One region of the Nonomuraea marmarensis genome, then DNA from elsewhere that is predicted to be linked to it. Evidence: predicted binding sites of a transcription regulator. Region 1 holds the regulator's gene; each other region holds the start of a gene.
What was found. The regulator LexA, encoded in region 1, represses DNA repair genes until DNA is damaged. The targets are predictions, from matches to a motif close to TCGAACANNTGTTCGA.
Positions count from the first base shown of each region.

Region 2: a site for LexA is predicted at 2,382-2,397, ahead of ACFLIM_RS31490 (alpha-ketoglutarate-dependent dioxygenase AlkB). Genes of this name have one in related genera too.
Region 3: a site for LexA is predicted at 8,610-8,625, ahead of ACFLIM_RS01300 (SAV_6107 family HEPN domain-containing protein). Genes of this name have one in related genera too.

Region 1 is NZ_JBICRM010000013.1:99,758-110,363, reverse strand. Features, by position in the region: gene leuS (leucine--tRNA ligase) at 1-444, shown strand, start outside; gene ACFLIM_RS22540 (TIGR03557 family F420-dependent LLM class oxidoreductase) at 445-1,413, opposite strand; gene ACFLIM_RS22535 (S41 family peptidase) at 1,580-4,726, shown strand; gene lexA (transcriptional repressor LexA) at 4,969-5,676, opposite strand; gene ACFLIM_RS22525 (LysM peptidoglycan-binding domain-containing protein) at 6,611-6,922, shown strand; gene nrdR (transcriptional regulator NrdR) at 7,500-7,955, shown strand; gene ACFLIM_RS22515 (vitamin B12-dependent ribonucleotide reductase) at 7,952-10,606, shown strand, end outside.
Region 2 is NZ_JBICRM010000023.1:583-11,188, forward strand. Features, by position in the region: gene ACFLIM_RS31480 (D-alanyl-D-alanine carboxypeptidase family protein) at 1-588, shown strand, start outside; gene ACFLIM_RS31485 (oxidoreductase) at 653-1,708, shown strand; gene ACFLIM_RS31490 (alpha-ketoglutarate-dependent dioxygenase AlkB) at 1,730-2,359, opposite strand; gene ACFLIM_RS31495 (VOC family protein) at 2,531-3,298, shown strand; gene ACFLIM_RS31500 (CGNR zinc finger domain-containing protein) at 3,392-3,937, opposite strand; gene ACFLIM_RS31505 (hypothetical protein) at 4,010-4,972, opposite strand; gene ACFLIM_RS31510 (hypothetical protein) at 4,978-5,970, opposite strand; gene ACFLIM_RS31515 (methyltransferase) at 6,073-7,038, shown strand; gene ACFLIM_RS31520 (SRPBCC family protein) at 7,045-7,518, opposite strand; gene ACFLIM_RS31525 (ArsR/SmtB family transcription factor) at 7,511-7,858, opposite strand; gene ACFLIM_RS31530 (SDR family NAD(P)-dependent oxidoreductase) at 7,889-8,641, opposite strand; gene ACFLIM_RS31535 (DUF2203 domain-containing protein) at 8,719-9,078, opposite strand; gene ACFLIM_RS31540 (GntR family transcriptional regulator) at 9,088-9,768, opposite strand; gene ACFLIM_RS31545 (MFS transporter) at 9,861-10,606, shown strand, end outside.
Region 3 is NZ_JBICRM010000001.1:242,055-252,660, forward strand. Features, by position in the region: gene thiE (thiamine phosphate synthase) at 1-73, shown strand, start outside; gene ACFLIM_RS01250 (polyprenyl synthetase family protein) at 323-1,390, opposite strand; gene metF (methylenetetrahydrofolate reductase [NAD(P)H]) at 1,549-2,466, shown strand; gene ACFLIM_RS01260 (GNAT family N-acetyltransferase) at 3,021-3,626, opposite strand; gene ACFLIM_RS01265 (YbaK/EbsC family protein) at 3,637-4,116, opposite strand; gene ACFLIM_RS01270 (L,D-transpeptidase family protein) at 4,215-5,045, shown strand; gene ACFLIM_RS01275 (winged helix-turn-helix transcriptional regulator) at 5,128-5,511, opposite strand; gene ACFLIM_RS01280 (hypothetical protein) at 5,581-6,144, opposite strand; gene ACFLIM_RS01285 (TetR/AcrR family transcriptional regulator) at 6,200-6,805, opposite strand; gene ACFLIM_RS01290 (cytochrome P450) at 6,902-8,092, shown strand; gene ACFLIM_RS01295 (ferredoxin) at 8,099-8,290, shown strand; gene ACFLIM_RS01300 (SAV_6107 family HEPN domain-containing protein) at 8,893-9,339, shown strand; gene bldD (transcriptional regulator BldD) at 9,685-10,179, opposite strand; gene ACFLIM_RS01310 (universal stress protein) at 10,481-10,606, opposite strand, start outside.

The sequences.
Region 1 (10,606 bases):
GTCACCAAGCTGGTCGAGTCCCACCGCTTCAACGTGGCGGTGGCCCGCATGATGGAGCTGACCACGGCGACGCGCAGGGCCATCGACTCCGGTCCCGGTGCCGGTGACCCCGCCGTGCGCGAGGCCGCGGAGACGCTGGCGATCATGTTGTCGCTGGTGGCCCCCTACACCGCCGAGGAGGGCTGGGAGCGGCTGGGCCGCACCGGGTCCGTCGCGTTCGCCGGGTGGCCGGTGGCCGAGCCGGAGCTGCTGGTGCAGGAGTCGGTCACCTGCGTGGTGCAGGTGGCGGGCAAGGTGCGCGACCGGCTGGAGGTCTCGCCCGACATCTCCGAGGATGACCTGCGGGCGCTGGCCCTGGCCTCGGAGAAGGTGGCGCCCTACCTGACGAACGCGCCCCGCAAGGTGATCGTCAGGGCGCCGAAGCTGGTCAACATCGTCCCGTAGCTAGAGGTTGCGCAGAGCCGGCAGCAGCTCCTTCTCCGCCCAGTCGAAGAACGGCTGCTGCTGGTCGTGGCCGATCTGGACGAGTGCCACGTGCGTGTACCCGGCGTCGGTGAACTTCCTGAGCCCCGCCACGACCGCGTCCACGTCGTTGCCGCACGGCACGTTCCTGGCCACGTCATCGGGGCGGACCGTGCCGGTCGCGGCCGCGAAGTTCACCGGTGAGGGCAGCTCGGCCATGACCTTCCAGCCGCCGCAGGCCGCCCAGCTCCACAGCTTGTGCGCCCGCTCCTTGGCGGCCTCCGGGTCGGTGTCGTACGCGATCGGGAGCTGGCCGTAGACCGGCTTGCCCTGGCCGCCGGCCGCGTTGAACAGCTTGACCACCTCCGGCATCGGCTCGTTGACGACCAGGACGTCGGCGTACTCGGCGGCGATCTCCGCCGACTGGCCGCCGGAGGCGGCGATGCCGATCGGGACCGGCTCGTCCGGCAGGTCGTAGAGCTTGGCCGAGTCCACGTCGTAGAACTCGCCCTGGTGGGTGATGTACTCGCCGCTGAACAGCTCCCTGATGATCTGCACCGCCTCGGCGAACATCCGGTGCCTGGTGTCGACGGGCGGCCATCCCTCACCGATGACGTGCTCGTTCAGGTTCTCGCCCGCACCGAGGCCGAGCGTGAACCTGCCCCCGCTCAGCACCCCCATCGTGGCCGCCTTCTGCGCCACCACGGCCGGGTGATAACGCATGATGGGGCACGTCACGTACGTCATGAGCGGCAGCCGCTGGGTGACCTGGGCCGCGGCGCCGAGCACCGACCAGCAGTAGGGTGAGTGCCCCATCTCCTCGACCCACGGGAAGTAGTGGTCGGAGATGACCGCGTAGTCGAAGCCGACGCGCTCGGCCGTCGCGGCGTAGTCGACCAGCTCGCGCGCCGGGGTCTGCTCGGACATCAGGGTGTAGCCGATTTGCACCATGCGGTCGGGGCTACCCGGGTGTGTCCGGATTAGCGTCCAGGGAGTGGAGATCCTCGATGGCGAGCTCCGCCGGCCCTCGCCCGGCTTGACCGTTCGAAGGACAGCACAGGTGGGCTGGGCGGAGAATTCTTGGGCTGACCTTGGCATTTAGCATTAGTGTGCACCTGTGACAAATGGCGCATACCTGAGATATCCGCACCTGCACGGTGACCTGGTCACCTTCGTCGCCGACGACGATGTCTGGCTGGCTCCGCTGACCGGCGGGAGGGCCTGGCGGTTCACCGCGGACCGCGTACCGGTGTCTCATCCGAGGTTCTCGCCCGACGGCACCCGCATCGCGTGGAGCGGCGGCAGAGAGGGCGCGCCGGAGGTGTTCGCGGCCGAGATCGACGGGCCCGAGGGGGAGCGGCTGACCTACTGGGGCAGCGCCACGACCGGCGTGCGCGGGTGGACCGGCGAGGGGGACGTGCTCGCGATCACCTCGGCGGGGCAGAGCGAGCGCAGCAGGAACTGGGCCTACGCGGTGCCGCTCGACGGCGGCCCGGCCACCCGCCTGCCGTACGGGTGGGTCAGTGACGTCGCCGTCAGTGGCGCCAAGGTCGCCACCGTGTCGGCGTTGTGGCGCGAACCGTCGCAGTGGAAGCGGTACCGGGGCGGCACGGCGGGCAAGATCTGGGTCGACGCCGGCGGGGACGGGGAGTTCACCAGGCTGTTCGCCGACAGCACGGCCCAGTACTGGTCGGTCAGCTGGGTGGGGGACCGGATCGTGTTCCTGGCCGACATCGACGGCATCGGGAACGTGTACTCCGCCCTGCCCGACGGGTCCGACCTGCGCCGGCACAGCTCCCATGCGGAGTTCTACGCCCGTCACGCGGCCGGCGACGGGGAGCGGGTGATCTACGGTCACGCCGGGGATCTGTGGTTGCTGGAGAGCCTGGACGCGGAGCCGTACCGGCTGGACGTGCGGCTCGGCGGGCCGCGTCCCGGGCGGGCCAGGCGGCCCGCGCCCACGCGGGTCGGCTCGTACTCGCCGGACACGACCGGGCGAGCCAGCGCGGTGGAGATCCGCGGGACCGCGCACTGGGTGACCCACCGCGACGGGCCCGCGGGCGCGTTGCGGGTGCAGGCGGGCGTCCGGGTACGCCTGCCGCGCGCGCTCGACGCGGACGGGAAGGCCGTGTGGGTGTCCGACGCCAGCGGGGAGGACGGGCTGGAGATCGGCACGCCCGGCGGCGAGGTCAGGACGCTGGCCGCCGGGCAACTCGGGCGGGTGCTCGAACTGGAGGCATCGCCCGACGGCAAGCACGTGGCAGTGGCCACGCATGACGGGCGGCTGCTGGTGGTCGACCTCGAGTCCGGAAATATCCGGGAACTGGATCGGACCACGCAGGGGGACGTCAGCGGGCTGACGTTCTCGCCCGACTCGGGCTGGCTGGCCTGGGAACATCCGCATCACGAACCGCTGTCGCAGATCAAGATGGGGCGGGTGGACGGTACGTCGGTGATCGACGTGACGCCGGTGCGGTTCGCCGACTACGACCCGGTGTTCAGCAAGGACGGGAAACATCTGGCATTCCTGTCGGTGCGCACGTTCGATCCCGTTTACGACGCGCACGTCTTCGACCTGTCGTTCCCTGCCGGGTGCAAGCCGTACATCGTGCCTCTGCAGGCCGCCACGCCGTCGCCGTTCGACCCCTCGTTGCAGGGGCGCGGGTTCAACGGCGAGGACGACAAGCCCGGCAAGGAGGAGAAGAAGGACGACGCGCCGCCGCGTACCGAGGTCGATCCCGAGGGGCTCGCCTCGCGGGTCGTGCCGGTGCCGGTGCCCGCCGGGCGGTATCACAACCTGCGTACCGCGAAGGACGCGCTGTTGTGGCTGCGCTACCCGCTCGCGGGGCAACTCGGCGACGGGACCGAGTCCACGAACGAGATCGTGCTGGAACGCTACGACCTCAAGAAGCGCGCCAAGACCGAGCTGGGCAGGGAGGTGCGCTCGTTCGAGGTCAGCGGCGACGGCACCAGGCTCGTCACCAACGGCAAGAACGGCCTGCAGACCCGCGCCGCCGGGGAGGGCGACGAGGTCGTCACCATCGACCTCGACCGGATCACCGTGCAGCTCGACCCGGTCGCCGAGTGGCGGCAGGGCTTCCGCGAGGCGGGGCGGCTCATGCGCGACCACTTCTGGCGCGAGGACATGAACGGCGTCGACTGGCAGGCCGTGCTCGACCGCTACGAACCGCTGGTCGAACGCATCGGCGCCCATTCCGAGCTGATCGACGTGCTCTGGGAGACGCAGGGCGAGCTGGGCACCTCACACGCCTACGCCTACGGCAACGGCGGCGGCTACGACCCCCGGCGCCGCCAGGGCCTGCTCGGCGCCGACCTCTCGCGTGACGCCGACGGGGTGTGGCGGGTCACGCGCATCCTGCCCGGCGAGTCCTCCGACCACGCCGCCCGCTCGCCGCTCCTCGCGCCCGGCGTGGCCGTCCGTCCGGGCGACGCGATCGTCGCGGTGGGCGGGCGTCCGGTGGATCCGGTACGCGGCCCCCTCGCCCTCCTCGCCGGCACCGCCAACCAGCCGATCGAGCTGACCGTGCGGCCCGCCGCCGGTGGGGACCCGCGCCGGGTCGTGGTCAGCCCGATCGCGGACGAGTCGCAGCTGCGCTACCACGACTGGGTGGAGAGTCGCCGGGCCCACGTCAGGGAGGCGTCCGGCGGCAGGCTCGGATACCTGCACGTGCCCGACATGGTGGCTTCCGGGTGGGCGCAGTTCCATCGGGACCTGCGTACCGAGATGGCTTATGACGGGCTGGTCGTGGACGTGCGGGAGAACGGCGGCGGGCACCTGTCTGAGCTGGTGCTGGAGAAGCTGTCCCGCAAGGTCACCGGGTGGGCGCGGGCGCGCGGGTACGAGCCGATGCGGTATCCGGAGGACTCACCTCGGGGGCCGATCGTGACGATCACCGACGAGTTCGCGGCCTCCGACGGTGACATCGTGAGCGCCGGGATCAAGAACCGTGGCATCGGGCCGCTGGTGGGGACCCGGACGTGGGGCGGGGTGATCGGGATCGACTCGCGGTATTCGCTGGTGGACGGGACCCGGGTCACGCAGCCTCGGTACTCGTTCTGGATCGACGGGCAGGGGTGGGGGGTGGAGAACCACGGGGTGGAGCCGGACATCGAAGTGGTGATCACACCGCAGGACCGGGTGGCGGGGCGGGATCCGCAACTGGAGAAGGCGATCGAGCTGGCTCTGGCCGCCCTTGAGGAGCACCCGGCCGCGACTCCGCCCGACCTGCCGCCGCTGCCCTGACACTGGCTCGCGTCCGTCTGGTCGCCATCCTGGCGCGCGTCGCTGACGGCGCGTGCCAGCTCACCACGGCGGCTACGACGTCCACTCCGGACCATGGCCGTTCGGCCGAAGGACGGTGCGGCGAGGATGACCGCCTGGCCTGGGTGGTGTCGTACCCCGTGCATGTATGTGTTTTTGGCGCGCGCCGGAACGCGGCGCGACGCATGACGCGCGCCCGAGTGGCCGTCGGTTACGACGTCCGATTACAACCGGCGGAGGACTGCTACGACCTTGCCCAGGACGCTGGCCTCGTCGCCGGGGATGGGCTCGTAGTTGGCGTTGTGCGGGACGAGCCAGACGTGGCCGTCCTTGCGCTTGAAGGTCTTGACGGTGGCCTCGCCCTCGATCATGGCGGCCACGATGTCGCCGCTCTCCGCCACCGGCTGCTGGCGGACGACCACCCAGTCGCCGTCGGCGATGGCGGCCTCGATCATCGAGTCACCGGTGACCTGCAGGAGGAACAGCGTGCCCTCGCCGACGAGCTGCTTGGGCAGCGCGAAGACGTCCTCGACGCTCTCCTCGGCGAGGATCGGGCCACCGGCGGCGATGCGGCCGACGAGCGGCACGTAGGCGGCCGTGGGGCGGCTGATCGTGGGCTCGTCGTCGCTGGCGTCGGGGTCGACCCACAACACGGGCTCGCCCGGCAGGCGCACCTCGAGCGCGCGCGGCCGGTGCGGGTCGCGGCGCAGGTAGCCCTTGCGCTGCAGCGCCGTCAGCTGGTGCGACACGCTGGACGTGCTGGTCAGCTGCACCGCCTCGCCGATTTCGCGCATGGAGGGCGGATATCCGCGCTGTTGCACCGAGTCGCGAATCACTTCGAGGATCTTGCGCTGTCTGGGAGTCAGCCCCAGGGAATCGCGCCGGCGCACCGCGAGGTCGCTGACCCCGTTTGCGTCATCCCGCTCACTCATGCTCTTCCTCCTCGCCTGGCGGCCCGCCTCACCGGCGAACCTCCCGGTCCGTGGTCTTGATGTCGCACACAGCGACCGTATCGCTGTTGAAGATCATCTTCAAACAATTGTTCGAGTCTTCCTCGAAATTGTCGCCAGTGTGGTGTACAACATCGTACGGGAGTTCGATCGACACCGTGTTCGATTTGCTGATCTTTTATTGGGCCTTTTCCAGGGGTCACACGGCGGGAGGTCATCCATGCGAACGACCACGAATACGGACACGACCAGCGAAGACACCAAACGACTCACACTCATCGCCGATGCCACGCAGGGCAAGGATCGACGGGGAGACAATACGCGCTCGGGGGCTGGATCCCGCGGGAATTCCGGCAAGAGGTTGGGGCCCCGTTCGAGTGGCGGGGGGCGGCGTGAGGGCCCTTCGTCCGGCGGGGGTGTGGCTCGGGGGCGCGGAAAGCCCTATTTGCGGCTTGTCCCGTCACCGCGTCCAGGCGCCCAACTGCAGGGCCGGGGAGGTGCCGACGCCGACACCCTCGATGCAGGGGGGCGTCGAGGGCAGGCCATAGGGGCGGAGGGCGGCACAGGCGGCGGGCGAAGGCCACCAGAGACGTCCAGGGCCGGTGCTGATACGGGTCGCGCGCGCAGCGCCGGCGGCGACGCGGGTGGCGGGCCGGGGGCTGGCCGCGTTCGGGGGCGCGGGCCGAGGGCCATCCCCGGTGGGGGCCGGGGGATGGGGGGCGGCGTTGATGGAGGTCGAGGGGCGAGGGCGACCAGTAGGGCGGTGCGGGGGTCGGCTGCTGACGGGCAGCGGGGATGGGGCCGGAGGGCTGCGAAGCGCCGCGAGCAACGGGCTGAGAGGCGGCGCGAGCGACGCGGATTGAGGTGGCGTGAGCGGCGGGTGGCGGCGCGGCTCAGGCGTCGTTCCGCCCCGCCGGTGCGGCTGACTCGTCGCGGGCGGGTCGTGCTGGTGGTCGCGGTGGCGTTATTGTCGCTGGGCGGGTTCTGGCTCGGGACGCGCACGGCGGGGCATGCGGCGGTGAAGGTCGTGGTGCCCAGCCATGCGGGGTTGCCCTGGGTGGAGGTGCACAAAGGGGACACGCTCTGGGTGATCGCCGACGCGCTCGCCCAAGGGGACGATCCCGGCGTTGTGGTGGCGGAGATCAAGCGCTTGAACGGCCTGCCCGACTCCATCATCCGCCCCGGCACCCGCCTCTACGTCCCAAGCGACACAACCGCCTTACGCTGATCGCCGGGTCGCCGGGTCGCCGGGGCTGGGGTGGGGCGGTCTCAGGTCGATTGGTTGCCTGGTCGGCTCCGGCTCCGGGGTTTCTGATGTCTCGGTCGCGCGCCGTTGACGGGGGACGTGGATGTGGCACGCGAACCGCAGGGTGGCGCGCGCCCCGGGCGTCCTGGGCACGTGCGGTGGTGCACGTGCGCTCGCCTAGTGGGCTGAGGTGTGCCGGGAGGCGCGATTTGTGGCCTACGGGGTCTCCGGTACCTTTGTGAGGTTTGTTCACGAACGAGCGCCCATGCAACTCCTGTGACGTCTCTACCGGCGGGAACATCGTTCAGCGGCCCGGTGTTGATGGCGACACGCCCGAGTCAGGAGGGATGGCGGGGCTGATCAGCGACTTCAGTTCGATTGGGGTCGGTCAACTTGCGTTCATGGTCGCTCGCTTCTACGGTTGGACCACAACATCTAGTAGTTACACCGATGTAGTTCACCACACCTTGTGTTTACGTGACCGCTCCATGGACAACCGTGGGGCGTGCGCGAGCATCCCGCTACGTGCGCGGTGGTGGCCATAGATGGAGGCGAAAGCGTGCACTGTCCGTTCTGTCGCCACCCTGACACCAGGGTCATCGACAGCCGCTCCACGGACGACGGCGGGGCCATCAGACGCCGTCGCACCTGTCCCGAGTGCGGGCGCAGGTTCACCACGCAGGAGACCGTACTGCTCATGGTGAGCAAGCGCAGCGGAGTGACAGAGCCGTTCTCGCGGGACAAGGTCGTCGCGGGCGTGCGGCGGGCATGTCAGGGCAGACCGGTCAGTGAGGACTCACTGGCGCAGCTCGGGCAGCGGGTGGAAGAGGCCATCAGGGCCAAGGGCGCGGCCGAGCTCCCCTCCAACGAAGTGGGTCTGGCCATCCTGGGCCCGCTGCGGGAGCTCGACGAGGTGGCCTACCTGCGGTTCGCATCGGTGTATCGCGGTTTCGAGAGCCTGGCGGACTTCGAGGCCGAGATCTCACAGTTGAAGGCGGAGAAGGGGGAGTCATGACGGAGACGGCCAGCGGTTCAGTCACGCGCGGAGGCAAGCGTCCGCGCAAGGGACTGAAGATGAAGCGGATCTTCACCAAGCCCGGCGTGCACCCGTATGACGAGATCCAGTGGGAGCGCCGCGACGTCGTCATGACGAACTGGCGCGACGGCACGATCAATTTTGAGCAGCGAGGTGTCGAGTTCCCCGAGTTCTGGTCGGTCAACGCGACCAACATCGTGACGACCAAATACTTCCGCGGCGCCGTGGGCACCCCGCAGCGCGAGTGGAGCCTGAAGCAGCTGATCGACCGGGTCGTCGGCGTCTACACCAGGACCGGGATCGAGCACGGCTACTTCGCCGGCGACGAGGACGCCGAGATCTTCGACCACGAGCTCAAGCACGCGCTCGCGCACCAGGTGTTCGCGTTCAACTCGCCGGTCTGGTTCAACGTGGGCACGCAGTCACCTCAACAAGTAAGCGCTTGCTTTATCCTCTCCGTGGACGACCAGATGGAGTCGATCCTGGAGTGGTACAAGGAAGAGGGCGTGATCTTCAAGGGCGGCTCTGGCTCGGGTGTGAACCTGTCCCGGATCCGCTCGTCGAAGGAACTGCTGTCGAGCGGCGGCACGGCTAGCGGGCCGGTGTCGTTCATGCGTGGCGCGGACGCCTCAGCAGGGACGATCAAGTCGGGCGGCGCGACCCGCAGGGCGGCCAAGATGGTCGTGCTCGACGTCGACCACCCCGACGTCGAGGAGTTCATCGAGACCAAGGCGCGCGAAGAGGACAAGATCCGCGCGCTGCGCGACGCCGGGTTCGACATGGACCTGGGCGGCAAGGACATCGTCAGCGTCCAGTACCAGAACGCCAACAACTCCGTACGCGTCTCCGACGAGTTCATGGGCTCGGTGGAGAAGGGCGGCGAGTTCGGCCTGCGGGCCCGCCTGACCGGTGAGGTCATCGAGACGGTCGACGCGCAGGGCCTGTTCCGCAAGATGGCCAAGGCGGCCTGGGAGTGCGCCGACCCCGGCGTGCAGTACGACGACACGATCAACGACTGGCACACCACCCCGGAAACCGGACGAATCACTGCAAGCAACCCATGTAGTGAATACGTCCATTTGGACAATTCATCCTGCAACCTGGCCAGCATCAACCTGCTGAAGTTCCTGAAGGACGACAACTCCTTCAACGTCGCCGACTTCGTCAAGCTGACCGAGCTGATCATCACCGCGATGGACATCTCGATCACGTTCGCCGACTTCCCCACAGAGAAGATCGGGGAGACCACGCGGGCCTACCGCCAGCTCGGCATCGGCTATGCCAACCTGGGCGCGCTGCTGATGGCGACGGGCCACGCCTACGACTCCGACGGCGGCCGGGCCGTGGCGGGGGCGATCACCAGCCTCATGACCGGTGTGTCCTACCGCCGCAGTGCCGAACTGGCCGGGGTCGTGGGGCCGTACGACGGATATGCCAGGAACGCGGAGCCGCACAAGCGCGTCATGCGCAAGCATGCGGCGGGGAACGACGACCTGCGCACGATCGGCGCCATGGACGCGAAGATCCACGCCGAGGCGTCCCGCCAGTGGTCGGAATGCCTCAAGCTCGGCGAGAAGAACGGGTACAGAAACGCCCAAGCCAGCCTATTGGCCCCAACTGGGACGATTGGCTTGATGATGGACTGCGACACGACCGGGATCGAGCCGGACCTGGCGCTGGTCAAGTTCAAGAAGCTCGTCGGCGGCGGGTCCATGCAGATCGTCAACCAGACGATCCCGAGGGCGCTCAGGCAGCTCGGCTACCAGCAGGAGCAGACCGAGGCCATCGTCGAGTACATCGCCGAGCACGGCCACGTCGTCGAGGCGCCCGGGCTGCGCCAGGAGCACTACGAGGTGTTCGACTGCGCGATGGGTGAGCGGGCGATCGCGCCGATGGGGCACGTCCGGATGATGGCGGCCACTCAGCCGTTCCTGTCCGGCGCCATCTCGAAAACGGTCAATCTTCCCGAGTCGGCCACGATCGACGACATCGAACAGGTCTACCTCGAGGGCTGGAAGCTCGGGCTCAAGGCGCTGGCGGTCTACCGCGACAACTGCAAGGTCGGCCAGCCGCTGTCGGTCGGCAACGGCTCCAAGAAGGAGGAGCAGAAGGCCGAGCCCGAGGTCAAGGTCATCGAGGTCAACCGGCCGACCCGGCGGCGCATGCCCAACCAGCGGCCGAGCATGACCACCCGCTTCACGGTGGGCGGCGCCAAGGGTTACATGACCGCTTCGTCCTACCCGGACAACGGGCTGGGCGAGGTCTTCCTCAAGATGTCCAAGCAGGGTTCGACGCTGGCGGGCGTCATGGACGCGTTCTCCGTCGCGATCTCCATAGGGCTCCAGTACGGCGTGCCGCTGGAGACGTACATGGGCAAGTTCGTGAACATGCGGTTCGAGCCCGCGGGGATGACGGACGACCCGGACATCCGGATGGCCACGTCGGTGATGGACTACATCTTCCGTCGGCTGGCCCTCGACCACCTCCCCTACGACGAGCGGGCGGCCCTGGGCATCTTCTCGGCGGCCGAGCGGACCGCGCAGCAGCGTGGCGAGGACCCGGCGGCGCTGCAGGAGACGTTGGACCGCGAGACGCTGGCCCAGTCGGCGCCCATCGAGGCGAAGCCGAAG
Region 2 (10,606 bases), on a different contig from region 1:
GAGGACGTCCAGTACGCGGAGGACGGCGGCGGCACCACCGCCGACCTGCGCCCCGGCGACCGGATCACGGTCGGCGAGCTCTTGTACGGCCTGATGCTCCCCTCGGGCGCCGACGCCGCCCACGCCCTGGCCCGCACGTACGGCCCCGGCGTCAAGGGCTTCGTCGCCAAGATGAACGCGACGGCCCGCCAGCTGGGCATGAACGACACCGAGTACGTCAACGCCGACGGCCTGCCCACCCCGCGCGGCGACGGCTACTCCACTGCCAGGGACCAGGCGGTACTGGCCGCCGAGGCGCTGCGGAACCCGCTGATCAAGAAGGCCGCCGGCACCCAGCGCCACACGCTCGCCGCCAACGACGAGCACCGCTCGTACAGCTGGCGCAGCACCAACAAGCTGCTCGGCACGCCCGGCGCGATCGGGCTGAAGACCGGGTTCACGCAGGCGGCGGGCTTCTGCCTGGCGTTCGCGGGCGAACGAGACGGGCACCGCCTGGTCGGGGTGCTGCTCGGCGAGTCGGTGTCGAGCCGCCGCTTCGAGACGGCCGAATCCCTGCTGTCCTGGGGAGCCGACCGCGAGGCCGCCTGAATCCAGTCGTTGGTGATGGGCCGGGCCATGGACGGTGTTGATCCTTTGGGTTAGTTTGCCCGACATGAAGCTTCGAATCGCGTTGAGTGCGCTGTCAGCGGCGGTCGTACTCGCCGCTCCGCTCCCCGCCCACGCCGGCCCGCCCAAGCTCGGCTGGGAGCTCAAGGAGACAGGGGTGACGGCGCGCCTGCGCGGCTTGTCGCCGGTCAGCCGTGCGGTGGTGTGGGCCTCGGGCTCGGAGGGCACCGTGCTGAGGACCGTGGACGGCGGGCGGAGCTGGCAGAACGTCTCCCCGCCCGGCACGGCCGCGCTCCAGTTCCGCGACATCGAGGCGTTCGACGCGCGCAGCGCCGTGGCGCTGTCCATCGGCGAGGGTACGGACTCGCGCGTCTACCGGACCGAGGACGGCGGCGGCACGTGGACGGAGACCTTCAGGAACGACGAGCCGAAAGCGTTCTACGACTGCCTGGCCTTCTTCGACCGGCGGCACGGGCTGGCCATGAGCGATCCCGTGGACGGCAGGTTCCGGATCCTGGCGACGGAGGACGGCGGGCAGAGCTGGCGGGTGCTGCCCGCTGACGGCATGCCGGAGGCGCTGCCGGGTGAGGCCGGGTTCGCGGCGAGCGGGCAGTGCCTGGTCACGGCGGGTGGCCGGGATGTGTGGCTGGCCAGCGGCGGCGCGTCGCGGTCGCGGGTGTTCCACTCGGATGATCGCGGCCGTACGTGGACCGTGGCCGACACGCCGATCCCCGCGGGCGACCCGGCGCGGGGCGTCTTCGGGCTGGCCTTCCGCGACCGGCACCGGGGCCTGGCGGTCGGCGGGGACTACCGGCCGGAGCAGCAGTCGCCCAGCGCGGGGGCGGTGAGCGGGGACGGCGGGGCCACCTGGCACGCCGCCGCCACCCCTCCGCCGGCGTATCGGTCGGGGGTGACCTGGCTGCCGCACCTGCCGTTCGCGGCCGTCGCGGTGGGGCCCTCCGGGAGTGATGTGACGTATTCGGGTGGGAAGAGCTGGGAGACGTTCGACGGGGGGTCGTTCGACGCGGTGTCGTGCGCAGGCGATCTGTCGTGCTGGGCGTCTGGCGAGCAAGGCCGCCTCGCCCGGCTGACTGTCAAGTAGCCCACGCCGGTCGCACCCGTGTCAGCGGACCCCGCGGGGGCGGAACTGGATGCTGATGCGGGGGCCGGTCGGGCGGGCCGTTTTCGGGATCGCGTGTTCCCACGTGCGCTGGCAGCTGCCCCCCATCACGATCAGATCCCCGTGACCCAGGTCGCGGCGGATCGAGTGGCCGCCGCCGCGCGGTCTCAGCAGCAGCGGCCGGGGGCTGCCCACCGAGATGATCGCGACCATGGTGTCCTCCGTGCCGCCCCGGCCGATCGTGTCGCCGTGCCAGGCCACGCTGTCGCGGCCGTCGCGGTAGAAGCAGAGCCCGGCCGTGCGGAACGGCTCGCCCAGCTCCTCTTCGTAGTGGGCGTCCAGCGCCTGCCTGGCGTCGTCGAGGATCGGGTCGGGCAGGGACTCGTCCTCGTCGTAGAACTTCAGCAGCCGGGGCACGTCCACGACCCGGTCGTACATGCGCCGCCGCTCGGCCCGCCAGGGCACCGCCTCGGCCAGCCGTTCGTACAGCGTGTCGGCACCCGTCAGCCAGCCGGGCCGCAGGTCGATCCAGGCGCCGTGGTCGAGGTGCGTCCTGCGGACCGTGGCGCCGAGCGGGCCGACCGCGAGCTCGTCGTCGAGGCCGAGCAGAGATGCTTGGAACGCGGCTGTCATGGTGTCGAGTGTACGCCACTGTTCAAACACGCATTCGACTGCGGCTGGGGCTCGCCTTTGCCGGTGGGTCGTGCCAAGCTGTCAGGCGTCGGATATGAGTGGCGTCGCCCTCAGACCGCACCGTGAGGTGAAGAGGCCACCCACCGCTTCGTCACACGAAGGAGCACACGCATGCTCACCACCGACTACCTGCCTGGCACACTCTGCTGGATCGACGTCAACAGCCCCGATGTGCAGGCGTCCAACTCGTTCTACACGGGGCTGTTCGGCTGGGAGTCCATCTCGCTTGGCCCCGAGCACATGGACTACCGCTTCTGCCAGGTCGGCGGGAAGACGGTGGCCGCGATCGGGCAGGCCACCGAGGACAACCCGGCCCGGGCCTGGATGGTGTACTTCCAGACGCCCGACGCCGACGCCATCGCGAAGACGATCGAGCAGGCGGGCGGCACGGTTCTCGCCGCGCCGCTCGACATCCAGGGGCAGGGCCGGATGGCGGTGTTCGCCGATCCGGCGGGGGCCTGGTTCGCGGCGTGGCAGCCGGGCGCCACCAAGGGCCTCGGGCTGGTCACGGACCCGGGCTCGCTGGGCTGGGCCGAGCTCTACGCCCCCGACCCCGCCGCCGCCCGCGCCTTCTACGAGGCGGTCTTCGGCTGGCGCATCGAGGACATGCCGATGGGCGACCTGTCCTATCCCGTCATCTCGCCCGCCGAAGGTGGAGAGACGTCGTCCATGGCCGGGATCGTCCAGCTCGAGCCCGGTGACAGCGCGCACTGGCTGCCGTACTTCGAGGTGCCCGACTGCGACGCCACGGTCGGGCTCGCGCAGCGGCTCGGCGGCACAGTGCGGGCTCCCGCGACGACGATCGAGGGGGTCGGGCGCATGGCCTTCCTCGCCGACCCCGTCGAGGCCCGGTTCGCGGTCATCACCAGCTCAGCCTGAGGCCCCGGCCTGAAGAAACCAGTCGGCCTGTACGGCACGCAGTCCGCACAGGCCGACCCTGGGGCCGATTTTCCGGACTGGCCGTCACCGGGTTCAGCCCGGCACGCTGGAGGAGGAGCGGGAGCGGTGGGCGGCGACGCGTTCGCGGGTGGCGCAGCGGGTGCTGCAGTAGCGTCGCGGGCTGCCGCCGCCGAAGTCCAGGTACGGGCGCCCGCAGCTCCCCGAAGCGCACAACCCGCCGGGAACCCGCTGGTAGTCGGCGAGCAGCACCGCCAGCGCCATCGCCGAGGACGCCAGGAACCACTCCCCCCACGGCGCGTCGTCCCCGCTGTCGACGTGCAGGTGCCAGCTCGTCGTGCCCTCGTGGCTGGTCAGCCTGGGCGGCTGGGCCGCTCCGGCGAGCAGCCGGTTGAGCAGGGCCGCGGCCTCGTCGGCGTGCGCCGCGCCCAGCACCTCGCTGAGCCGCGCCGCCGCCGCCCGCATCGCGGTCACGTCCGCCTCGCCGAGGGCGATCTCTCCGACCTCGCCGTGGTCGCGCAGGACCCGCGACACCGACTCGATCGACGGCTGCTCGTGCAGCAGCGCCACGCACAGGTCGACGGCTCTCACGGCCATCGCCTTGGTCGAGTGAACCTCCACCCAAGCAGCGTATGCCCGCGCGCGGGAGGCACGGCGGGACTCCCCCGGTCCCGCCGTGCCGGTTCACGAAGGTCAGCCGCCGCAAGCGGCGAAGAAGAACGTGTCCTTCAGCAGCGTGTACCGGTCCCTGACCTTGACCGTCCCCGTGCCCGTGTCGATCTGCACGATCGTCATCCGGGTGGAGTCGGACAGGCGGCGGATCAGGTGGAGGGTCACCTGGGTGTCGCCGGTCCAGTCGATCATGTGGATGTCCCCGGCCGGGAGTTTGATCTTCTTGCGGCCGGTCACCTGGTCGCCCGCCAGGTCGTACGTGACCAGCTCCGTCCTGGCCCCGGCCACCACGTTCGCGGCGGTACGGCCGTCGGCGGCCAGCGCCTGCGGCCCGTTCGAGGCCACGAGCTGCGGCGGCGTCGCGCGTACCAGCTCCTCGCCCTCGTCGCTGTAGACCACCAGGTCGGTCACGGCCTCGTCGGCCTCAACGCTGGCGAGCACCTCGTCCCCGTCCCCGCTGAACCCCGCCACCTTCAGGTCGGCGGGCACGGTGCCGAGCTGGGCGCCGGTGGCCGTGTCGAAGATCCGCGTGCCGGCGGGCTTTTCACTGCCGATGACCGCCGCCAGCCGGCCGCCGTCGTCGGAGAGCAGCAACGTCACGTCGTACTGCGCCACCTTCGGCAGCGCGTTCGCGGCGAACACCTTGACCCCGCCGCCGAGCGTGCGCACGGCCAGCCGTCCCGACTTGGTGAAGTACGCGACCCGCTGCCCGTCCCCGCTGACCGCGATGGCCGCCGGGTTGTACCGGCTGGACTTGCCCTTGGCGTCGAGCGCGACCCCTTGGGCGTCGTTCAGAGGGCTCTGCTCGCCGCTGTGCATGACGAGCCGCCAGCCGCCGCACGGCCTGCTCCCGCCGTCCTTGTCCGCGCAGCTCTTGATGGAGGCGTAGCGGATGCTGTCGTGGTGGTGCGGCTCCGCATGGGCGGCCGAAGGGACTCCGGCGACCAGCACGGCGGCGAGCACCGCGAGGATCCTGGTTCTCATGTCGTTCACTCCCCCGCCACGATGAAGGCGTACCTGGACTTGCTGATCGTGTACTTGTCGGTCTGCGTCGTGCCGCCTGTCTCGGGGTCGACGGTGAGCACCCGTACCACCGCCGGATGCCCCTCCTCCGCGTTCTGCACGACGGCGGTGAGCCGCCCGCCGGCGTCCCACGACGCGAGGTACGGCGCGTCGCCGGCCTTCAGCGGCAGGTCGGCGCCCGCGGACAGCTCCCCGTTCGCCAGGTCGTAGAGCCGCACCCTGGGCGGCGTCTTTTTGTCGGTGTTGCCGGCGGTGAACACGGCCACGGTCCTGCCGTCGGGCGACAGCGCCGTGGTGAGGGTGTTCGCGACGACCTGGGGCGGCGTGCGCTTGATCGAGCCGCCGTCGAGCCGGTACGCGGACAGCCTCATGGTGTTGTCGCTGAGGTAGCGCGTGGCCAGCACCTCGTCCCCGTCGCCGCTGAAGCCGAGCATCGTGTCGGCGGCGGGCAATGTCGTGATCTTGCCGGTGGCGACCGTGACGACCTTGGCAGGCAGGCGCGCGGGGTCGTCGGTGTAGTCGATCAGCACCCTGTCCCCCTTGGGAGACAGGTAGAGGCTGAGGTTCTCGGTGCGGCGGGGCTGGAACGACGTGGGCAGCACCTTGGCCGGCCCGCCGACCCGCTGCACGACCAGGCGGTGGTCCCCGGCCCGCTCATAGGCCAGCACGCGGCCGTCCGCGCTGATCGCGAACGTGCTCGTGTCGTCTATCTCGTCGCCGTCGCCGTCGATCATGGTGTTGGCGGCGCCGCGCACGGTCACCCTGCTGCCGTCCCGCATGATCAGCTGCCAGTGGCCGCAGGGATAGGTGACGTCGGACTTCTTGTCGATGCAGGACTTGATCCAGGCCGCGCGGGCCGCGGGTGCCCCGGCCTGGGCGTGGGCGGCGGTGGGTGTGAGCCCCAGCCCGCCGATGACCGCCGTCGCGAGGAGTGCGGCGGTCGCTGAGGTTTGCCTCATGGCTGTGATCCTTTCGCTCACCCCGTTAGACCCGCACGTGATGTGGCCGGTTGATCACAGATCGGCCACGCTTCTGCGGCTGCCGCGTGCGAGACTCGGGAAATGGACCTGTGGCAACTGTCCGACCTGAGCACCCCGTGGGCACTGCGCGTCGCGTCGACGTTGCGCGTGGCCGACCACCTGGCGGAGGGACCGTCGGAGGTGGGTGAGCTGGCTCGGGCGACCGGCTGCGACCCCGCCTATCTGCACAGGACGCTCACGCACCTGGCGGCGAGGGGTGTGTTCGAGGAGCCGGAGCCGGGCACGTTCGCGCTCAACGACACGGCGCGCGGGCTGCTGGACGAGTCGCTGCGGCTCTCCCTCGACCTCGACGGGGTGGGCGGCCGGCTCGCCGGGGCCTGGGCAGCGTTCCTGCCCGCCGTGCGCAGCGGCGAGCCGGCTTACCGGGAGCTGTACGGGCGGCCGTTCTGGGACGATCTGGAAGCGCATCCCGAGCTGGGCGCGAGCTTCGACGCGCTGATGGGGCCCGTGGGGCATGGGGAGTTCGATCCGGAGATCCTCCCCGGCGGGGACTGGGACGGGGTGGCCGAGGTGGTGGACGTGGGCGGCGGCACCGGCGCGGCCCTCGCCGCGATCCTGCGGGCCCGTCCCGGCGTGAAGGGGACGCTGGTCGAGCTGCCCGCGACGGCGGCCAGAGCGGCCGAGTCGTTCGCCGCGGCCGGGCTGTCCGTGACCGTGGTCGGCGGCAGCTTCTACGACCCGCTGCCCGCGGGCAAGGACGTCTACCTGGTGCGCAAGGTGCTCAACGACCTGCCGGACCGGGAGGCGCTCGCGCTCCTGCGGCGCTGCGCGCAGGCGGCCGGGGCTTCGGGCCGGGTGGTCGTGGTGGGCAGCGTGGCCCTGGGTCCCGTCACGGGTGCCGGGCTGACGCCCGAGCTGGTGCTGCTCGGTGGGATGGAACGCACGCTGGAGGAGTTCCGGGCCCTGGCCGGGCAGGCGGGGCTGGCGGTGTCGGCCACGAGCCGGGAGTCGTCGGGACGATCCGTGGTGGAGTGCCGCGCCGCCTGACCCTGGCTACGAACCGGCGGCGAGCACCTCGGCGAGCCGGTCCATGGACTCCCGGCCGCCCCTGGGCCCGTCGGCGCGGACGATGGCGTCGCGGGCCTCCACCGACGGATGCACGGACTGGGCCACGTAACGGGTCCCGCCGTCCACCGCCTCCAGCGTGACCGTCTCCAGCGCCACCTCCCCCGGCGTGCCCTCGAACTCCCACGTGCGCACGATCCGCTCCGGCGCCACGACGGCGTGGTAGACGCCGCTGAAGAAGTATTCCCTCCCACGGGAGTCGACGTTGACGTAGCGCCAGCGCCCGCCCGGCCTGACCTCCATACGGTCGACCCTGGTGGTGAGGAAGCGCGGCCCCCACCATCGCGGCACCAGCTCCGGATCCGTCACGACCTGGAACACCACATCACGGGGAGCGTCGAACCCTCGGATCATGACGATGTCCTGCCTGCCCGGCTCGATGACGAACTCCGTGTCACCCATGATCGTGTCCTTCCTGCCCGCGCCGGAACTTCCTGATCTCCTGGTCGAGGCGGTCGAACCGGTCCGTCCAGCGCTCACGGTATCGGTCGATCCACTCCGACGCGGTCTCCAGCGGGGCCGCCTCCAGGCGGCACGGCCGCCACTGCGCGTCGCGACCCCGGCTGATCAGCCCCGCCCGCTCCAGCACCTTGAGGTGCTTGGAGACCGCCTGAAGACTCATGTCGAACGGCTCCGCCAGCTCGTTGACCGTGGCCTCCCCGTCGGCCAGGCGGGCGAGGATGGCCCGCCGCGTCGGATCCGCCAGTGCGGCGAAGGTGAGGCTGAGCTGATCGTCTGGCATCCGGGGCGATCCTTGTCCTGGGCGATGCGATCAATAGTCCACGATCGCGCCGCAGGAGATGTTCACGGTGGCCGAGGTCATGGTCCTGGCCCGGTCGGAGGCCACGAACGCGGCGACGTCGCCCACGTCGGCCAGCGTCGCCGTCCGGCCAAGCAGGGTCGCCTCCAGCAGCCCGGCCTCGATCTCCTTCTTGATGGGGACGCTGTCGGGCATGCTCTCCGGGATGCCGCCCGTCACCATGGTGACGACGCGGATGCCGTACCGGCTGACCTCGCACGCCCACTGCCGCCGGATGCCCTCCATGGCGTCGAGCGCGACCTTGAAGCCGCCGAGCCCCGGCACGGTCTGGGGGCCGCTGCCGCCGAACGTCAGGATCACCCCGGACCCGCGCGGGATCATGTGCTTGACGGCGGCCCTGGTGGTCAGGAACTGCGTGCGCGCGGCCACCCCGATCGGCTGCAGGAACTCCTCGGCCGTGATCTCGGTCAGCGGCTTCTGCACGTCCTGGACCGCGATGACGTTGAGCGAGACGTCGATGCCGCCCGCCCGCCCGGCCACCGAGTCGGCGAAGGCGCCGACCGCCTCCTCGTCCAGCGCGTCGACCCGCGCGGTCTCGGCCGTGCCGCCGGCGGCGCGGATGTCGTCGGCGACCTTGTCGAGCGTGGCCGGGGTGCGGCCGGCGAGGAAGACACGGGCGCCCTCACGGGCGAAGGCCCGCGCCGCCGCGCCGCCGATCGAACCGCCCGCGCCGTAGACCACGGCGACCTTGTCCTGCAGGAGCATTGTATTCAACCTTTCGGTTTATCAACCCTTTGGTTGAATATACGCGCTGACGAGGCGCCCCTGTCAAGAAGGAAAGGTCAGAGCGGGCGGCGACCGGCGAAGCCCAGCTCCGTACGGTGATACCAGGCGAGCTCCCGCTCCCCCTCGATCCAGCACAGCCGCACGGACTGCCCTTCGAGCACGGCGGGGAAGTCGATCAGCACCGGCGCGAGGCCCTTGACCTCGATCCCCCGCTCGGTCCAGCCGCTCAGGATCTCCTCGATGCGGGCCTCGTGCGCCTTCAGCTCCGGGATGCCCCCGCGCTCGGACTCGCCCCTGGTCTCCCGGTCATAGGCGATCTCGGCCAGGTCGGCCCGGGCGGCGATCACCTCGCGGGCCTCCTCCATGACGGCGGGCAACAGCGAGCGGGCTTCGTCGAGGGTGAAGATCCGATCCATGGCTGAACGTTAGCGGTTCGGCTCGTAAGCGTGGATGAGGAGCCGTTCGGCATGGTCGAGGTAGTCGTCCAGATAGGCGGCGGCCTTCTCCGGCTGCCCCGACTCGATCAGCCCGAGCAGCGTGCGGTTGCGGTCGACGAACGGCTCGTGGAACGCCCGCGGATTCACCATCACGTGGAAGACGAGCCGCAGCTCGGCCAGCAGCTGGCGCATGGTCTCGTCGATCCTGGGGCTGTCGTTCAGGGAGACGAGCGCCTGGTGGAAGCGGATGTTGGCGGTGCCCACGCCCTGCCAGTCGTCCTGCCCGGCGGCCCGCTCGGCGTCGAGCACGGCCTCCTTGATCATGGCCAGCGCCTCGGGGGACGGGGTCCGCCGTACGGCCGCCCCTTCGAGCACGCGGCGCACCCGGTAGAGGTCGGACACGTCCTCGGCGGACGGGAGGCGGACGAACACGCCCCTGTTGAGCTTGTGGTCGAGCAGCCGCTCGTGACCGAGCAACCGGAACGCCTCGCGCAGCGTGTTGCGTGACACGCCGAGGCCCTCGGAGATGGACTCCTCCGACAGCCGCTGGCCAGGGCGGAAGAAACCCTCGCTGATGCGGTCGCGCAGGATGTCGGCCACCCGCTCGGCCGTGCTGCTGCGTCCCAGCCGGGGCCTGTCCTGGGAAAGATCAGCGACGATGTCATCCACATTTAACAGGGAATCATGGAGCAAACCTCTTGTCGAATTGTTCAACGATCCTTACGTTGATACCAACCCCCTAGACAACCAAGGAGCGATCGATGTCAGGCTCCACGCAACAAACCCGGCGGGTGATCCTCGCCAGCCTGATCGGCACGTCGCTGGAGTGGTACGACTTCTTCCTCTACACCACGGCGGCGACACTCGTCTTCCCCAAGCTGTTCTTCCCCGCCCTCGACCCGTTCAACGCGACCCTGGCGTCGCTGACCACCAACGCCGTGGCGTTCATCGCCCGGCCGCTCGGCGGCATCGTGTTCGGCCACTTCGGTGACCGGGCGGGCCGCAAGACCGTGCTCGTGGTGACGCTCCTGGTCATGGGCGTCTCCACGTTCCTCATCGGCGTGCTGCCCGGCTACGCGAGCGTCGGCGTGGTCGCGCCGATCCTGCTGGCGCTGCTCAGATTCGTGCAGGGCCTGGGGCTCGGCGGCGAGTGGGGCGGCGCGGTGATCATGTCGCTGGAGCACGGCGACGGCCGGCGGCGCGGCTTCAACGCGAGCTGGCCGCAGGTCGGCGTGCCCGCGGGCTACGTGCTGGCCACGGGCCTGCTCACGATCCTGTCGTTCGCGCAGTCCGACGAGGCGTTCCTGGCGTGGGGCTGGCGGGTGCCGTTCCTGCTGTCGGGCGCGCTGGTCTTCGTCGGCCTGTGGGTGCGGCTGAAGATCACCGAGTCGCCGCTGTTCGCCGAGGTCGAGCAGCAGGGCGTCAAGGCCAAGATGCCGCTGGTGGAGGTGCTGCGCACGCATCCGCGGGCGCTGCTGTCCGCCTTCACCGCGCGGATCGGGGTCGA
Region 3 (10,606 bases), on a different contig from region 1:
ACGCGCGATCACCGACGCGGACGACCCGGGGGCGGCCGCGGCGGAGTTCGCCAAGCGCCTGTCACCGCACTGACACACGGAGGCACCCGCCCACACACGTGGGTGCCTCCACGGCGGTCCGCCGAAATGTGAGTCGAGCATGCCCGCAAAGCCGATCAGCGCTGCCCGGCACACGCGTCGGCCGGTGGGCCTGCACACGACGCGCGACCGCCCGGCCGGCCTCGGACGCGGTGCGCGACGCCCGGTCGGCCCCTGCAACTGCCCGCAGCGGCGTGCGTCCGGGGCGGGCGGGACGCAGCGGGGTGTCGTGGGTCCGGGCCGGTCAGGTTTTGCGGGAGGTGGCGGCGATGGCCAGTTCGGTCAGGGCGGCGCGGGCCTCCGGCGTGACAGGCGCCTCGTCGAGGGCGGCCAGCGCATCGCCCAGGTAGTCGCCGATCAAGTCCTCACACTCCTGGAGCGCGCCCGTGTCGTCGATGATCCGCCGCAGCGTCTCCACCCCGCTCTCGTCCAGCCCAGGATCCCCGAGCAACCGCCGCACGGTCGCCGCGTCGTCAGGGGAGGCGGCCACGAGAGTACGGGCCACGAGCATCGTCCGCTTGCCCTCACGCAGATCGTCCCCGGCGGGTTTGCCCGTCTGCGCAGGGTCGCCGAACACCCCCAGGATGTCGTCGCGAAGCTGGAACGCGATCCCGACCCGCGTGCCGTACCCGGTGCACAGCTCGTCCATCCACGGCGCGAGCTCCGCTCCCGCGAGCACCAGCCCGAGCCTGAGCGGCTGCTCCACCGAGTATTTGCCGCTCTTGTACAGCGCCACCCGCAGCGCCGAGTCGAACGTGTTCTCCCCGTGCGCCTGTTCCAGCAGGTCGAGGTATTGCCCGCACATCAACTCGGTGCGCATGTGGTCGTGCACGGGCTGGGCCGCCTCCAGCGACTCGCGCGGCAGGCCGCTGGTGCGCCACATCTCGCCCGACCAGATCAGCAGCAGGTTGCCCAGCAGGATCGCCGCGCCCTCGCCGAACTGGGGGGCGGAGCCGTACCAGCCGGACTTCTCGTGCATCGCCTGGAAGCGGCGGTGCGCCGACGGCATGCCCCGGCGCAGGTCGCTCTTGTCCATCACGTCGTCGTGCACCAGCGCGCTGGCCTGCAGCAGCTCCAGCGAGGCCGCCGCGGTGAAGATCTCCGGCACGTCCGTGCCGCCCGCGCCGCGCCAGCCCCAGTAACAGAACGCCGGACGCAGCCGCTTGCCGCCGGACAGCAACTCGGCGGCGAACGTGCGCAGCGGCGCGAACTCGGTGTCGCCGGTGGCGGGCAACCGCCGTTCGACGAACTCTCCGAGGGCGTGCTCGACCCGCGTGCGCAGGGCGTCCATGCCGGCGGCGTCAGTGGTCATGCCTTGAGGGTAGTGGCCGGGTGGATGAGCTTCGATCTCCAGGTGCCTCTGTAGCCGCCGGTCCCGCCGATGTGACCCTTGCCCGGTCCGCTGCCGGAGCCCGAGGCTCGACCAGCGCTGTAGTCCCGCCTCGGGCGGGTACCTGTAGCCTTGGGGCCATGGCGCTTGGTCGACCCTCCATCCGGCCCGATCGTGTTCCCACCGTCCGCGACATGCTCGCCGCCGGTGGCCGTACGTTCTCCTTCGAGTTCTTCCCCCCGAAGACCGACGAGGGCGAGCGGCAGCTCTGGCGGGCGATCAGGGAGCTGGAGTCGCTGCGGCCGACGTTCGTGTCGGTGACCTACGGCGCCGGGGGCACCACGCGCGATCGCACGGTCGACATCGTCGAGCGGATCGCCCACGCCACCACGCTCACCCCCGTGGCGCACTTCACCGCGGTCAACCACTCAGTACGCGAGCTGCGCCACCTGGTGGGGCGCTTCGCCGACGCCGGGGTGCGCAACATCCTGGCCGTCCGCGGCGACCCCCCTGGTGACCCGGCGGCCGAGTGGGTGCGGCACCCCGAGGGCGTGCTCTACGCCGAGGAACTGGTGCGGCTGATCAGGCAGGCGGGCGACTTCTGCGTCGGCGTGGCCGCGTTCCCCTACAAGCATCCGCGCTCGCCGTCCATCGAGTCCGACACCGAATACTTCGTGCGCAAGTGCCGCGCGGGGGCCGACTACGCGATCACGCAGATGTTCTTCCAGGCCGACGACTATCTGCGGCTGCGGGATCGGGTGGCGGCCGAGGGGTGCGAGACGCCGATCATCCCGTGCATCATGCCGGTCACCCAGATGAGCACGATCGCGCGGTCGGAGCAGCTGTCGGGGGCGCCGTTCCCGCCGGACGTGGCGGCCCGCTTCGAGGCCGTCGCCGACGACCCGGCGGCGGTGCGGCGGCTGGGCATCGACCACGGGGCGGCGCTGTGCCAGCGGCTGCTCGCGGAGGGCGCGCCGGGCATCCACTTCATCACCTTCAACCGCTCCAGCGCCTCCCGCGAGGTCTTCCAGCGCCTCGAAGTCGCTGTCTCCCCCTGAAAACCCCAACCCCCATCGCTGTCTCCCCCCGAAAACCCCAACCCCCATCCTGTACGGCGGAGCCAACGGCACACCACCCGCCGACCAGCGCTGATGGCCTCCAGGAAGACGCCCGCTGACCCGCACAGGGCGGGCCGCCGCCACGCCGCAACGTGGGCCGGACAAGTGGTTCAAAAGCGTTGACCGGGCAAGGGACAGCCGCTGCCACGCCGCAACGTGGGCCGGACAAGTGGTTCAAAAGCGTTGACCGGGCAAGGGACAGCCGCTGCCACGCCGCAACGTGGGCCGGACAAGTGGTTCAAAAGCGTTGACCGGGGGAGGGACAGCTGCTGCCACGCCGCAACTGGGCCGGACAAGCGGGTTCCAGAAGCATTGACCGGGGCCGATACACCGTCTCCCGGCCAGGGGCCCGTCACCCGCCCGCAGGGGGACCGGGCGGGTGACGGGTAGGGGATAGTAGCCGACGGGTAAAAGGTCAGTTACTTTCTGTAATGGATGATGCCCATGGTCATGCACGGTAAACCCACGAGTCACGTGAGTATCAGGCGTGATGGTCAGGGCAGGGGGAGCGGGCGGCCCACGATCGCGTACTCCTCGTAGCCCCCCGGGAAGACGAACCTGGTCAGGAGGTCCGTGAAGCCCATGCTGGCGTAGAGGTGGCGGGCGGCCGTGGGCTGGTCGTGTGTGGACAGGACGGCCGAGCGTTCGTGGCGGCCCGCGCACAGCGTCCGGATCATGGCGCGGCCGATGCCCTTGCCCTGGTAGTCGGGGTGGACGTGGATCTCGGCCAGTTCCAACGCGTGTCCCAGCCAGGCGTTGGCCGCCTCCCGGCCGGCCCGCTCCGTCAGTGCCCTGAGGACCACGTCGTGCCACCACTGCCCGGGTGCGCCGCGGAAGCCGTACGCGAAGCCGACGATTTTCGGCTCCACGTCTTTGAGTTCGACGTCCTGTTTGGGTTCGAGGTCGGGAAGAGAAGGGGACGAATCGCGCAATTCCGCGAAATAACACTGGAAATGGGGATATGTCCCGTGATTTCGCATGATGGTCTTGCGGCCGTTGATCTGGTCCTCGGGCGGGTTCATGGCCGCCGTGTAGATGTCGATCACCGTCTCCAGCCGCTCGGTGAACTCGGCCGGACCCGCTCCGCGAAACTCGATCACCCGTCGCACACTACTCGACGTCCACAGGGACGCCCCCGGTGATGCGCACCAGCTCGTCGAACGTCGTCGGGAACACCGTCAGCGGATGCCCTCCGGCCGCCCACACCACCTCGTGCTTGCTCAGCCAGTTGTCCACCAGGGTCCGGACCGGCGCCGGGTGCCCGACCGGGGCGACGCCGCCGATGGGCTGGCCGGTGGCGGCCCTGACGAACTCCGGGGTCGCACGGCGTACCCGCTGGACTCCTGCCGTGCGGGCGACGAGCTCCACGTCCACGCGGTGCGCCCCGCTCGTCAGCACCAGCAGCGGCGCGCCGTCCGCCTCGAAGATCAGGCTGTTGGCGATGGCCCCGACCTCGCACCCCAGCTGGGCGGCGGCGGTCGCGGCCGTGGGCGCCTTCTCCGGCAGTACGACGATCTCGCCGTTCGCCCCCAGTTCGCGCAGTGCGGATTCCACGACAACGGCATTCGCCGGCAACAACTTCTCAGGCATGAAGACACTCTAAACAAGTTGACCGCTTGATTACCGGTTCATGGTGAGTGGTGTAGGGTCCACTGATCTGTTCGTAAATGGTATGAGAGGTGGTACTGGTGGGGGCTCGACGGCTGCCCGGGGTGGCTGCTCTCCTGACGGCTGGCGCCGTCGTTCTCACGGGTTGCGGCACGCAGGCGCCCGCGCGGTCCTCGCCGGTCGCGACGTCGGTGATCCCCGCCGCCACCCAGGCGAGCACGGCGGCGGCCGCCCAGTCCGGCCCGGCCGCCACGGCCACGGTCGTCGCGCCGCGCAAGACGCTCAAGCTCGGCGCCAAGGGCGAAGACGTCAAGTGGATGCAGAAGCGCCTCACCGAGCTCGGCTACCGTCCCGGCAAGGCCGACGGCAAGTACGGGGGGACGACGCTGGCGGCCGTGTGGGCGTTCCAGAAGGTCAACGGCATCAAGCCGACGAGCAAGATCGCCAACCGCACCTGGGCCGCCCTGGAGACCCCGAAGTCGCCCAAGGTCCTGGTCAAGAACGGCAAGCCGACGCGGGCCGAGGTCAACCTGACGAAGCAGATCATGGTCCTGTACGTCGACGGCGAGGTGGAGCTGATCACCCACGTGTCGTCCGGGAGCGGCATCCCGTACTGCGAGACGGCGACGTGGCAGGGCAAGCAGCAGCGGTTCTGCGGCTCGGCCGGCACGCCGACGGGCAACTACAAGACGACGTGGCGCACGAGCGGCTGGCACAAGTCCTATCTCGGGCAGCTCTACAACCCGATCTTCTTCAACGGCGGGATCGCCTTCCACGGGGCACTGTCGGTGCCGCTCTATCCGGCTTCGCATGGTTGTGTGCGGATGCCGATGAACGTGGCACAGGTCCTGCCGGGGATGCTCGGCAAGGGCGTGCCGGTCTACGTCCGAGGCAAGTTCAAGCGTCCCTGAGCGGCGGGTGCTGTCGTGCCGGGTGTCGTGGACCGCGATCGCGCCCGGCAGGGCTGGACCGCCTGGTCGGACCCGCGCCGCCCTAGTGAGCCGCGTCCCAGTGCTCGCGGGCGTCCGCGATGGCGTCCTTGTGCTCGCGCGACCAGCCGGCCAGGCGCTCGATGGCCTCGGCGAGGCTGCGGCCCATCGGCGTCAGCCGGTATTCGACCTGCGGCGGGATCGTCGGGTACGCGGTCCGCTCGGCCAGCCCGTCACGGCACAACTGCCGTGTCGTCAAGGTCAGCATGCGCTGGGAGATGCCGGGAATCGCCCGATGCAACTCCCCGAACCGCCGAACCCCCTTGGCCAGCTCCACTATCACCAGCACCGTCCACTTGTCGCCGATCCGGTCGAGCACGTCGCGGATCCCGCAGTCGTCGTCCCCGCAGGGGCCACTGACCGGAGAGGTTATGTGCGCGACTGACATGAAAGTGCCTCCTTGCGGCGAACGCCGGCCTCTGCCCATGCCGGGACCCGTTGACCTGCCAGATCCACCCTAGGGGCGTCCGGACCCTGACGGCGTGCTTCGCGTGCCCTCCTGGCCGGCCGCCGCCTGGCGCCTGCCCGCACCGGCCGCCATCGTCAGGCCGACGGCCTGCGCCAGCCCGGCCGCGAGCAGGATGAAGGCCGTGCCCGGCTGCCATGGGGGAACGCCGTCGACGAAGTCGGGAACGTCGTAGAGCCCCCCGAGGCCCTTCACGGGGTTGATGAGCGCGACGAGGAACCCGACGGCGTACGGCACGATCAGGACACCGGAGAACACGAGGAGGAGCGTGCGGCCCCGGCCGCGCCGCCGTAGCAGCACGCCGATCAGCACGAAGGCCACCGCCACCACCCCCACGAACAGGGCCGTCCACCAGACCAGCCGCCACGTGTCCACGCCGACCGCCGTCATCCCGTCGGCGTCCACCCGGCCCCCCTCCCACTCCGGGCCCGCGATCTGCGCCTGCACTGCCGTCCGGATGGCGACGTGGTTGACGGCCGCGTACGCCGCCGCCAAGATCGGCCCCAGCGCGAGCAGGACGAAGCCGACCGGCTGCCCTCGACCGCTCCCCGCCATCCGCTCTCCTCTCCAGCTCCGAGGGGACAGCTTCTCAAATGCGCGCCGTACCTGCCTAGCAGAGGGAGCTCAGCCCCCGCACCGCGACCTCGGCCCCGCGGCGGGCCGTGGCCCACATCTCCTCCAGCGACCGATCGTGCTCCATGTTGACCATCACCGCCAGCTTCACCGCGCCGACCAACGCCCCCACCGCCGCCGCCGCCTCGGTCGGGTCCAGCTTGTCCGGGTACGCGTCGTGCAGCGCCCGCGCCAGCCTGAGCTGGCTGTCGAACAGCACCAGCAACGCCTTGGCCTGCAACGTCGGCTCCGTCATGATGAGCCGCAGCCGCACCTCCGCGTCCTCGAACGTGAGCTCCTCGTGCGCGGCCGACCACACGAAGCTGTCCTCGATGAACCTGACCAGCACGTCGGCCGGCGACTGCCCGGCCGCCTTGTTCGCCAGCGTCGAAAGAGCCAGCTCTATCCGCTCATGCGTGTCGTAGAAGACGACGTCCTCCTTGCTCGCGAAGTAGCTGAAGAACGTGCGCGTCGACACGTCGGCCGCGGCGGCGATCTCCGCGAGCGTCGTCTCCTCGAACCCCTTCTCGTCGAACAGCCGGAGCGCCGCCTCGATCAGCGCCCGGCGCGTGCGCTGCTTCTTGCGCTCCCGCAGTCCCACCATGCCGGAACTATACTGCACGCATATAGGTTTTTCATCGGTTGAAATTTTGCAACGGTTGATGTTTTCTGGGAGCCAAGCGAGGAAAGGACCCGCAGCATGTCCGAAGTCACGTATCCCACCGCCCGCCAGCGGCCGCTCGACCCGCCAGACGAGGTCACGCGGCTGCGACAACAGGCGCCTATGCACCGAATGAGGTACGCCGACGGCCATCTCGGCTGGCTGGTGACCGGCTACTCGGCCGCCCGCGCGGTGCTGGCGCACCCGCACTTCAGCAACCGGCCGGAGACGATGCACCCGCCGATCCCGGCCAGGATGAGGTTCACGGAGAAGCAGGAGTTCCGGATGCCGCCCGGGTTCTTCCTGCGCATGGACGCGCCCGAGCACACGCGTTACCGCAAGCTGCTCACCGGGCAGTTCACCGTGCGCCGGATGAAGATGCTCGAGCCCAGGATCGCGGAGATCGCCGACGCCTGCCTGGACGAGATGGCCGCCTCCGGCGGGCCCGTGGACCTCGTGCAGGCGTTCGCGCTGCCGATCCCGTCGCTGGTGATCTGCGAGCTGCTCGGGGTGCCGTACGAGGACCGTGCGCAGTTCCAGCAGGACTCCAAGATCCTGGTCAACCTGGAGACCAAGGCCGACGACGCGATCGCGGCGCTGGGGCGGGTCATGGCGTACCTGTACGGGCTGATCGGGCGCAAGCGCAAGGAGCCGGCCGACGACCTGCTCGGCGGGCTCATCGAGAGCGGGGAACTCGACGACGACGAGCTGACCGGGGTCGCGTTCCTGCTGCTGGTGGCCGGGCACGAGACGACCGCGAACATGCTGGGGCTGGGGACGTACGCGCTGCTCACGAACCCCGACCAGCTCGCCGCCATGCGGGACGACCCGTCGGTGGTGGACAACGGCGTGGAGGAGCTGCTGCGCTACCTCACGATCATCCACCTCGGCCCGTTCAGGACCGCCCTGGAGGATGTCGAGATCGAGGGCAACCTCATCAAGACGGGCGAAACGGTCGGCATCCACCTGCCCACCGTCAACCGCGACCCCTCCCGCTTCGCCGACGGCGACGCGCTCGACGTCACCAGGCCCGCCGGCGGGCACCTGACCTTCGGCCACGGCATCCACCAGTGCCTCGGCCAGCAGCTCGCCCGCGCCGAGATGCGCATCGGGTACCCCGCGCTGCTGCGCCGCTTCCCTGGCCTACGCTTGGCCGTAACACCCGAGGAGGTGCCGATGCGCTCGGACATGAGCATCTATGGAGTGCACCGCCTCCCTGTCACTTGGTAGGTCACGATGGAAATCAAGGCGGATACGACGGTGTGCATCGGGGCGGGCATGTGCGCGCTGACGGTGCCGGAGGTGTTCGATCAGAGCGAGGATGAGGGTACGGTCGTGCTCCTGCAGCAGGTGCCGCCGGAGGAGCTGGAGGACGGAGTCCGCCGCGCCGTGACCCTGTGCCCGTCGGGGGCCATCTCCGCCTCATGACCACCACCACGTTGACACCCCCCTGAAACCACCGGCCGTCGCCGCTCCCTACCGCGCGGCGACGGCCCACCCATGCCTGCGCTCTTATGGCTGCCGCCCATGCGACCCGCGTTGTCATGCCGCCCGCATTGTCACGCCGCCTGTGCCGTCAGCACCCCGCACCTCTCCCGCCCCAGGCCGCGCGTTCTTGCGGCGGTGCGGACGCGGCGATGGCGGATGGTGCAGTCGGGTGAACATCGTGCTATCCCCGTGTGTGTCGGTCATTTCACTTCATGGTCATCGAACCTGTGTTCGTGGAACTGGTTGACACCAAAGGTGATCGAAATTATGTTCGACCTAGTGACGGTGAGGCTCGCGGCTCAACGTCACCAGGACCTGGCCGCGGGCCGTTCGCTTCCCCAAGCGATCGCCCGCGGCCAGGCCCACGGGCGAAGGGTGCGTCCTCGTCGTCGGCGGAGACGAGCGGGCGTGTCCTGGCCGGACGGGGTGAGGGGAAGCTCCTCGTCCGGCCAGCCCGGCGGAAATGTCGGTGGGGTCTGCAAGTGTTGGCTCCACCGGCGGAGACGCCGGCGGCCGCCCACGACTCCAAGGAGGCGCGCAAGATGGCACCAAGGCCTAGAGACACACCCGGGCCCCGGCTGTCGCCTGCGGTTCGGGCACACTTGACCGATTCACGTTCCTGCCTGGCGGAGGCGACGAGCGCTCGCACCCCGGCATCCCGATATGTGGCAGCACACCTGGCAGCCCTTCGAGCGGCGGCGGCGATCCTGGCCGCCCGGCCTCGTCCCATGGAGGGCCGCAGGCGTCGCCTGCGCAGTGCGTGGGAGCTGCTGCCCGAGGCCGAGCCGCACCTGGCCGAGTGGGCCGCCTACTTCTCGGTGAGCGCCGCCAAGCGCGCCGCCGCGGAGGCGGGCATGGTCAGCAGAGTCAGCGCGGCGGACGCCGACGAGATCCTGGCCGAGGCGGAGACGTTCGTCTCCACGGTCGAAGACCTCCTCGGCGTCCCCGCCCAACCCCAACTCCCCGTGGACGTCCCCCTGGCCGGCTGACGACCCCAACCACCCGCGACCTTCCTGAGCGCAACCCGCGCTCAAGCGTGCGACCCCCGCGAGTCGTGCGACCCCCGCTGGACAGCACCATTCCGGGGTGCGGGGTCGCTTCGAGCGCGCCACAGGGCGATGGCGCGGCAGGGGCCAGGCCGACGCCGCCGCGCTTGGTGGCGGCGCTTCCTGCCGTCCCCTCAGTGAGCGTTACGCGATGGGGTGAAGGCCGAAGGGCTCGCCAGGGGTGCGGCGAGCCCTCGAACCGGCGCAGGAGGCCTCACGAGCGGGCGACCAGGGTGGCCTCCAGGCCGGGCGAACCTCAGGTCAGGAACCGCCTCGGTTCAGGCGCCCTCAGAACGACTCGACTGCTCGCCGGGCCTCGGCGTCGAGGACGCCCCAGCTGATGAGCTCCTCGGTCAGCTCAGTCGGCGACTTGTCGTAGATCACCGCCAGGGAGCGCAGGTCCTCCTGGCGGATCGACAGGACCTTGCCGTTGTAGTCACCACGCTGGCTCTGGATCGTGGCGGCGTACCGGGCCAGCGCCCCCGCCTTCTCCTTCGGCAGCGTCGCAAGGCGCTCCAGGTCGATCACAAGCTTGGGTGTCGGCCCGAGCGGGCTGGGCGCGGCTCCGCCCGGCAGCAGCTCGGAGACGGGCACCCCGTAGAAGTCGGCAAGCTCGGCAAGCTTCTGCACGGTCACCGCTCGGTCGCCACGCTCATATGAGCCCACGACTACGGCTTTCCACCTGCCGCGGGACTTCTCTTCGACTCCATGCAGGGACAGGCCCTGCTGGGTGCGGATGGCGCGGAGTCGTGCACCCAGCGACTTTGCGTACTCAGACGGCATCGTGTGGCCCCCCGGCTCTCGTATGTATCGCTCTCAGTAGATTGTGCTCCCTTGCGGCGAATGCCCGAGCCACCGGGGGGTGAGGTGCCATGCTCGGCACCAACGGTAGCCATGGCCCTGGGTTTACCCCAGAACGCCGCGCGGTGTGGTTACGCACAGTGACGGTAAAGGGGTGGACGCCTAAGGTCAAGCTGATTGGAAAAAAGATGCCGAATCCGGTCCGGGAGGGAACGCAACAAACGCCCCTCATGTCCCACTGCTAACAGTACTTCGTCAGAGTTTGACGAGTGACTCCCCGCAGTCAGGTTTCGCGGGTGAGAATCATGACTGGGCAGGTCGAGGCACGTACGATCTTGATCGAGGTGTCGCCGAGGAAGACCCGCCTGAGTGGCCCGGTGTTGCTCGAAGCGCATATGATCATCTCGCC